Linked DNA regions of Nisaea sediminum. The protein of the gene in region 1 interacts with the protein of each later gene in a pairwise test. Links are inferred from orthologs where the notes say so. Each region holds a gene or a part of one and is shown on either strand. Other genes may lie near its edges.

Region 1 (3,130 bases):
GCGTCAGGGTACGCGCAGCACGATGCCGTCGAGTTCCGGCAGTGCGACGAGCTGGCAGGAGAGGCGGCTTTCGGGCAGGCGCTCCGGTTCGGCCATGTCGAGCATGTCGTCCTCGTCCGGGGCGATCTCCGGCAGGGCCGACGGTGCCTCTTCGACGACGACGTGACAGGTGGCGCAGGCGAGGCTGCCTCCGCATTGGCCGACGATGCCGTCGATCCCGTTGTCGAGCGCGGCCTGCATAAGGTTGCCGCCGGTCTCGACAGCGACCGATTTTCGCGTTCCGTCCAGCAGGATCCAGGTGACGCTGATCGTTTCCATCCCATATCCCTCGTTTTTTTGTTGTCATGTCAACAGAAGGGTGTTGTTGAGTCAACGGGTTCTCTCTGGGATGCTGGGAGCGATCATCCGAGGAGCGAAAAGGCAGGATATGACGGACGAGACCAGCGACCTTCCGGACTCTCTCTTCCTCGTAGCCGTTCCTGACGAAGCGGGCGGGGAGGCGCAGGAGACGCTGAGCTTCCGGCGGACGCCGACCGTGCTCCTGACCTTCGCCGCCAACCGTTTCACCCGCAGCGCGGCCCGGCATTACCAGGAGAGGTTCGGCATCGGGGCGATGGACTGGCGCATGCTGGTGATGCTGACCCGCGAACCGGGCAGCAGCGTCAGCCACGCCGCGCGGACCATCGGCATCGACAAGGGAGCGGTCAGCCGGTGCCTGAAACGTCTCGAGGCGGACGGTCTCGCCGCTCCGGACGACGGTGCTCGGCGGCGTGACTGGTTCCTGACGGCGAAGGGGCATGCGCTCCATGCCGAGGTGCTGGAGGTCGCGCTGGCGCGGCAGCGCAAGCTGCTGGAAGGGTTCTCGGAAGAGGATGTCGGCCGGCTGAACGGTTACCTCGCGCGCTTTCTGGACAACCTCGCGGAACTCAACGGGGAAGACCGGGAAGAAGGCGGCTCCCCTCAATCGTCACCCCGGACCTGATCCGGTATCCACTCTCTGAGCCGTCAGGTCATCGGAAAGTGGATCCCGACTTTCGTCGGGATGACGGTTGTGCAAGAGTTTATGACCTGCTGAACACTTGCTCTCGTTTTCGTGTTTTCTTGGTACGTGAAATAAATATCGCGCCGTTATCTTTCGGCGTAAAATGCACTCTTGCCGACCGCAAGAGGCGCCAAAAACAAGAATCCCGAAACCGGCGGCCGGCACTTTATCGAAAAAGAACGTTGATGAAGCGTCCCGCCGGGCCGTCGCCGGAGTGCGACCGGCCGCCGCGGGCGCAAGGGAGCAAGAGAATGTTTCTGAAAGTGGTTCCAGGTGTTGTGGCGCTCGTCCTTCTCGGCGGCGCGGCGGGCCAGGCCGCTGATCTGCCTGTGCGCAAGAACCTCATCCACAACGAGACTTCGCTGGTCAGTTTCGTCCAGGTCGGGATCGGCGAGGATGGCGACGTCGTCTCGATCGACAAGGGCGCGACCTCCGCGCCGGTCGAGGGAAAGATCGAGACCGTCGCGCTCGGCCTCGTCGGCTATCTCTGCAATTTCAAACAGAGCAAGGTGAGCGGGGAGGCGGGCGAGGGTGCCGTGCTGACGCTGCGCTTCCAGGAAAGCGACCGCACGCTCAGCGTCCTTCAGGGCGAGCGGGTCCTGCTGCAGGATACCTGCGATCCCACCAAGTGAGGTCCAGCGCTACGAACACGCAAAAGAAAAGGGCCGCGAAAGCGGCCCTTTTCGTACTCATCTTCGATCGGGAAGGATCAGGCCTCGGCGCCGATCTGCACGTCGATGCCCTTGGTGTTCAGCATCTCGAGCAGCTCGCCGGTCTCGTACATTTCGCGGATGATGTCGCAGCCGCCGACGAATTCGTTCTTCACATAGAGCTGCGGGATCGTCGGCCAGTTGGAGAATTCCTTGATCCCTTCGCGGATCGCCGGATCCTCGAGCACGTTGATGCCCTTGAACTTCACGCCGACATGGCTGAGCACGCCAACCACGGCGGCGGAAAAGCCGCACTGCGGGAAGACCGGGGTGCCTTTCATGAACAGGACCACGTCGGTGGAGTCGATTTCGTTCTGGATACGCTGGCGGGTGGCGTCGTCAAGCATGGCGAGGTCCTTTCATGGGTCCGTGTGCCGTTCGATTAAATGATTATAACAGAATCAGATCAGCCGGGCGTTCCGGTCTGCAGCGCGAGGGCGTGCAGTTCGGTGCCCATGCGGCCCTGCAGGGCCTGATAGACCATCTGATGCTGCTGGATGCGGGTCTTGCCTTCGAAGGCGGAGGAGAGAACATGGCAGGCGTAATGATCGCCGTCCCCGCGCAGATCCTCGATCGTGACCTGGGCATCGGGGAACGTCTCCTTGATGAGGCGTTCGATCTCTCCGGCTTCCATTGCCATGTGTTTTTGTCCCTGCTTCGTTTCTTGTCGGTCTCAGGAGGCGGCCATGTAATCCGGCAGCCAAGCCTCGAACACCGACCGTAGCACCGACACCGATATGGAGTCACCGGCGGCGAGTTTCAATTCGCCGTCCCCGGTGGTCCGTCCGATGACGGTCGCGGATACGCCCATCGCCGCGGCTGCCTTCAGCACGGCATCGGCATCTTTCGCCGTGACGACATAGCGCGCCTGATCCTCGCCGAAGGCCCAGGCGTGGGCCGGCTGGCCCGCCGCAGGTTCAACCGCCGCGCCGAGTCCCTTCGCACCGAGCGCCATCTCTGCGAGCGCGATAGCGAGACCGCCGTCGGAGACGTCGTGACATGCGGTGACCTTGCCCTCTTCGATCAGGCCGCGGACGAAATCGCCATTCTTCTTTTCCAGCGCGAGGTCGACCGGCGGCGGAGCGCCTTCCTCGCGGCCCTGGATCTCGCGCAGATAGATCGACTGGCCGAGCCAGCCTTTGGTCTCGCCGATCACGAGGATGGCCTCGTCCGCCGCCTTGAAGGCGACGGTGGCGCGCTTTTCGATATCGGCGATGACGCCGACGCCGCCGATCACCGGGGTCGGCAGGATCGCCTTGCCCTCGGTCTCGTTGTAGAGCGAGACGTTGCCGGAGACGACCGGATAGTCGAGGGCGAGGCAGGCGGCCTTCATGCCGTTAATGGCGCCGACGAACTGGCCCATGATTTCCGGCTTGGT
Region 2 (3,194 bases), on another replicon or contig:
AGGAACTGCCGGCGGCGGAGACGAAGATTTCGGCGATTATGACGGCGAATCCCGAAACCATCGGACCCAAGGCGTCGGTGATGGACGCCTTGCAGCGAATGCAGCAAGGCAAGTTCCGGCATCTTCCCGTGGAGGAGGATGGAAAAATCATCGGCATGGTATCGATCCGGGACATCTACGCGGCCGTCCGCGAGGACCTGGAGGAAGCCGTCCTGGAGCGCGAGGCCTTCATTTCGGGATCCGGAATGGCCGGCCTGCCGTAAACCGGCGGTGCCGAGGGAATTGACTTCCGCGCGGCCCGGACTGATTTTTGCTGCAAAGCAATATCACTCCGGAGAGTTCCATGCCCTTGTCAGATCCGGCGCCGCGCCGGAAAGTCCACACGCGCCGTGTCACCTGCGAGGGCTTCCGGCGGGATGACGGCCTGCTCGATATCGAGGGCCGCATCACGGACGTGAAGACATACGAGGTTCCGAACAAGTTCCGGGGCGGGATTCAGCCGGGCGAGCCGATCCACGACATGTCGATCCGCTTGACGGTCGACGACGATCTCACAATTCACGCGGTCGAGGCGGTGACGGATAACGGGCCGTTCGAGATCTGTCCGGCCATAACGGGCAACTTCCAGCGCCTTAAAGGCGTGCGCATCGGTCCCGGCTGGCGCAAGAAGGTGCTGTCGTCGCTCGGCGGTGCGGAAGGCTGCACCCATCTCGTCGAACTGCTCTGGCCGATGGCGACGACGGCCTATCAGACGCTCTACGGCGAGCGGGCTCGTCTCCGGCGGGAGCGCGGCGAGAAGGAGCCGGAACGAGAAGGCACCCCGCCGCTGCTCAATTCCTGTCACGCGTTCGGAGAAAGCAGCCCGGTGGTGAAGGAGATCTGGCCGGATTACTACAAGGAGCCGGCGTAACGCCCAAGTTGCGGCGAGTTCCGGAACTCTTCCGTCTGGCGGAACACCATATGGATGATCGATTCCTCGGAGCCGACCGCAGGCCTTCGTTCCAGGTTATCCGCAAGGATCCGAAAGTAACCCAGTATGAAGACGCGGATCGCGGAGGTGAGCGACGTGTTCATCCGGTGCCGGTTCACGATCCCGCAGATCTGATGAACGGTAAGATTTTCGCGCGCGGCGATCTGGCCGAGGGCGTCCCACATCGCCGGCTCGAGCCGCATGCTGGTGCGGCGTCCGTCGACCAGAACATTCTTGCTTATGAGCGTTGACAAACCGATACCCGCATATTCAGACCGTACTGCCGTTCTGGAGCACGTGCTCCGATGTATCAGCGTATGTAATTTTTACGCAACTAAAAAACGATTCAGTCATAAGAAATCCCTTTTTGATTGCATCGCTTGGGTCTCACTCCGGTTACTCGGCCGGTGACTTGGCCTTGATCGACAAGGCATGCACGCGATCGGCCAGTTCGGCCGCGAGGATTTCATGGACCATCCTCTGCCGCTCGATACGCGACTTTCCCGCGAAGGCGTCGGAGACGATTTCGACATTGAAATGGGTCTCTCCACCCTCGCGCCAACCGCCATGTCCGCGATGACGGTGGGAGTCATCAACCACCTCGAGATGCGCTGGAGCGAGGGCTGCGGTTAATTTCACTTTGATCGTCTCGGTCACGGACATTAATTTAACTCCTTTGGCCGCTCGCGCGGCCTTTCCGGATTTTGTGCGGGGCGATAACCCCCAGTTTCGAACGACCTGCAAATGCGGGGCCAGAGCTAATTTGGAAACCACGGTATGCGGAAGGCGCAAAGCGATTCCCTGAAAATCGACAGCTACGCTGCCGAATCCGGATTCCGCCGGTGCGATGCGCCCGGCTGCCGCGAGCGGGGAGAGCACCGGGCACCGAAGGCGCGCGACCGTCTGGAGGACTATTATTGGTTCTGCCTCGATCACGTGCGCTCATATAATAAGCAATGGAACTATTACGAAGGCGTATCGCCTGAAGAACTCGAACAGGCGATCCGCCGCTCAACCACCTGGGACCGGCCGACCTGGCCGCTCGGTGCCGCGGCGGCTTATCGCAAGTTTGTTGCCGGGGATTACAGAGACCCGTTCGGCGCGCTCAATGGTGACGAGGAAATGGGGGCAGCCTCCGGTGCCGGTCCGACCCGTCCTGGAGCCGAGACGGCGGAAGGAAAAGCTTTCGCAATCATGGGGTTGGAGCCGCCGGTTTCGGAAGTGGAGCTGAAGGCCCGGTATAAGCAGCTCGTAAAAAAGCATCATCCGGATGCGAATGGCGGCGACAAGCAGGCCGAAGAACGGTTGAAAATCATCAACGAGGCCTATACGACTTTGAAGAAGTTTCTATCTTGAACGCGTGGGAACCTCGCTGACGACGTTCCGGCGCCGGAGAGTCACCCACATCACTTGGGAATGAAGGCCATGGCGGCAGCACATGTTTACGAGCGCAAGCCCGCGCACCATATCGAAGCGCCGGACACGGAAGTGTCGGTCCGCGAGACCTTTGGCATCGATGTCGACATGATGGTTCCGGCGTTCAGCGAGGCGAGCGACTACGTTCCGACGCTGGACCCGACCTATCTCTTCGACAAGCAGACGACGCTCGCCATTCTCGCAGGCTTCGCCCACAATCGGCGGGTCATGATCCAGGGCTATCACGGCACCGGCAAGTCGACCCATATCGAACAGGTCGCGGCCCGCCTGAACTGGCCCTGCGTGCGCGTCAACCTCGACAGCCACATCAGCCGTATCGACCTGATCGGCAAGGACGCCATTGTCCTGCGCGACGGCAAGCAGGTCACCGAGTTCCGCGAAGGCATCCTGCCCTGGGCGCTGCAGAATTGTGTCGCGCTCGTGTTCGACGAATACGATGCCGGCCGCGCGGACGTGATGTTCGTGATCCAGCGCGTGCTGGAGACGGACGGCAAGATGACCCTGCTGGACACCAACAAGGTGATCCACCCGAACAAGTATTTCCGCCTCTTCGCGACCGCCAACACGGTCGGTCTCGGCGACACGACCGGCCTCTATCACGGCACGCAGCAGATCAACCAGGGTCAGATGGACCGCTGGAGCATCGTCACCACGCTGAACTATCTGCCGCACGATCGCGAGGTCGACATCATTCTCGCCAAGCTGCCGAGCTACGACACGCCGGAAGGCCGCGAGACCGTCGCCAACATGGTGTCTCTGGCGGATCTGACGCGGGCCGGTTTCATGT

Evidence for each region.
Region 2: the proteins of grxD (region 1) and IG122_RS12270 interact in binary tests that used the Escherichia coli proteins (3 or more experiments, as listed by UniProt). The link is inferred for Nisaea sediminum from one-to-one orthologs.

What each region holds. Positions count from the first base shown.
Region 1 is NZ_JACZCQ010000003.1:264,697-267,826, reverse strand. The notes cover bases 426-3,130. They hold grxD (Grx4 family monothiol glutaredoxin), read right to left. Parts: upstream 2,100-3,130; coding sequence 1,752-2,099; downstream 426-1,751. Other genes in these bases: purL (phosphoribosylformylglycinamidine synthase subunit PurL), read right to left, coding at 2,426-3,130; IG122_RS06280 (BolA family protein), read right to left, coding at 2,159-2,392; IG122_RS06290 (hypothetical protein), read left to right, coding at 1,294-1,674; IG122_RS06295 (MarR family winged helix-turn-helix transcriptional regulator), read left to right, coding at 428-982. Outside these bases: IG122_RS06300 (2Fe-2S iron-sulfur cluster-binding protein), read right to left, coding at 4-318. UniProt on the Escherichia coli protein: Monothiol glutaredoxin involved in the biogenesis of iron-sulfur clusters.
Region 2 is NZ_JACZCQ010000006.1:55,938-59,131, reverse strand. What follows is about bases 1-2,953. They hold IG122_RS12270 (BolA family protein), read right to left. Parts: upstream 1,634-2,953; coding sequence 1,367-1,633; downstream 1-1,366. Other genes in these bases: cobS (cobaltochelatase subunit CobS), read left to right, coding at 2,396-2,953; IG122_RS12265 (J domain-containing protein), read left to right, coding at 1,748-2,326; IG122_RS12275 (ribbon-helix-helix domain-containing protein), read right to left, coding at 892-1,224; IG122_RS12280 (DUF2889 domain-containing protein), read left to right, coding at 344-910; IG122_RS12285 (CBS domain-containing protein), read left to right, coding at 1-263. Outside these bases: more of cobS, read left to right, coding at 2,954-3,194. UniProt on the Escherichia coli protein: Transcriptional regulator that plays an important role in general stress response. Has many effects on cell morphology, cell growth and cell division. Acts by regulating the transcription of many genes, including dacA (PBP-5), dacC (PBP-6), ampC and mreB.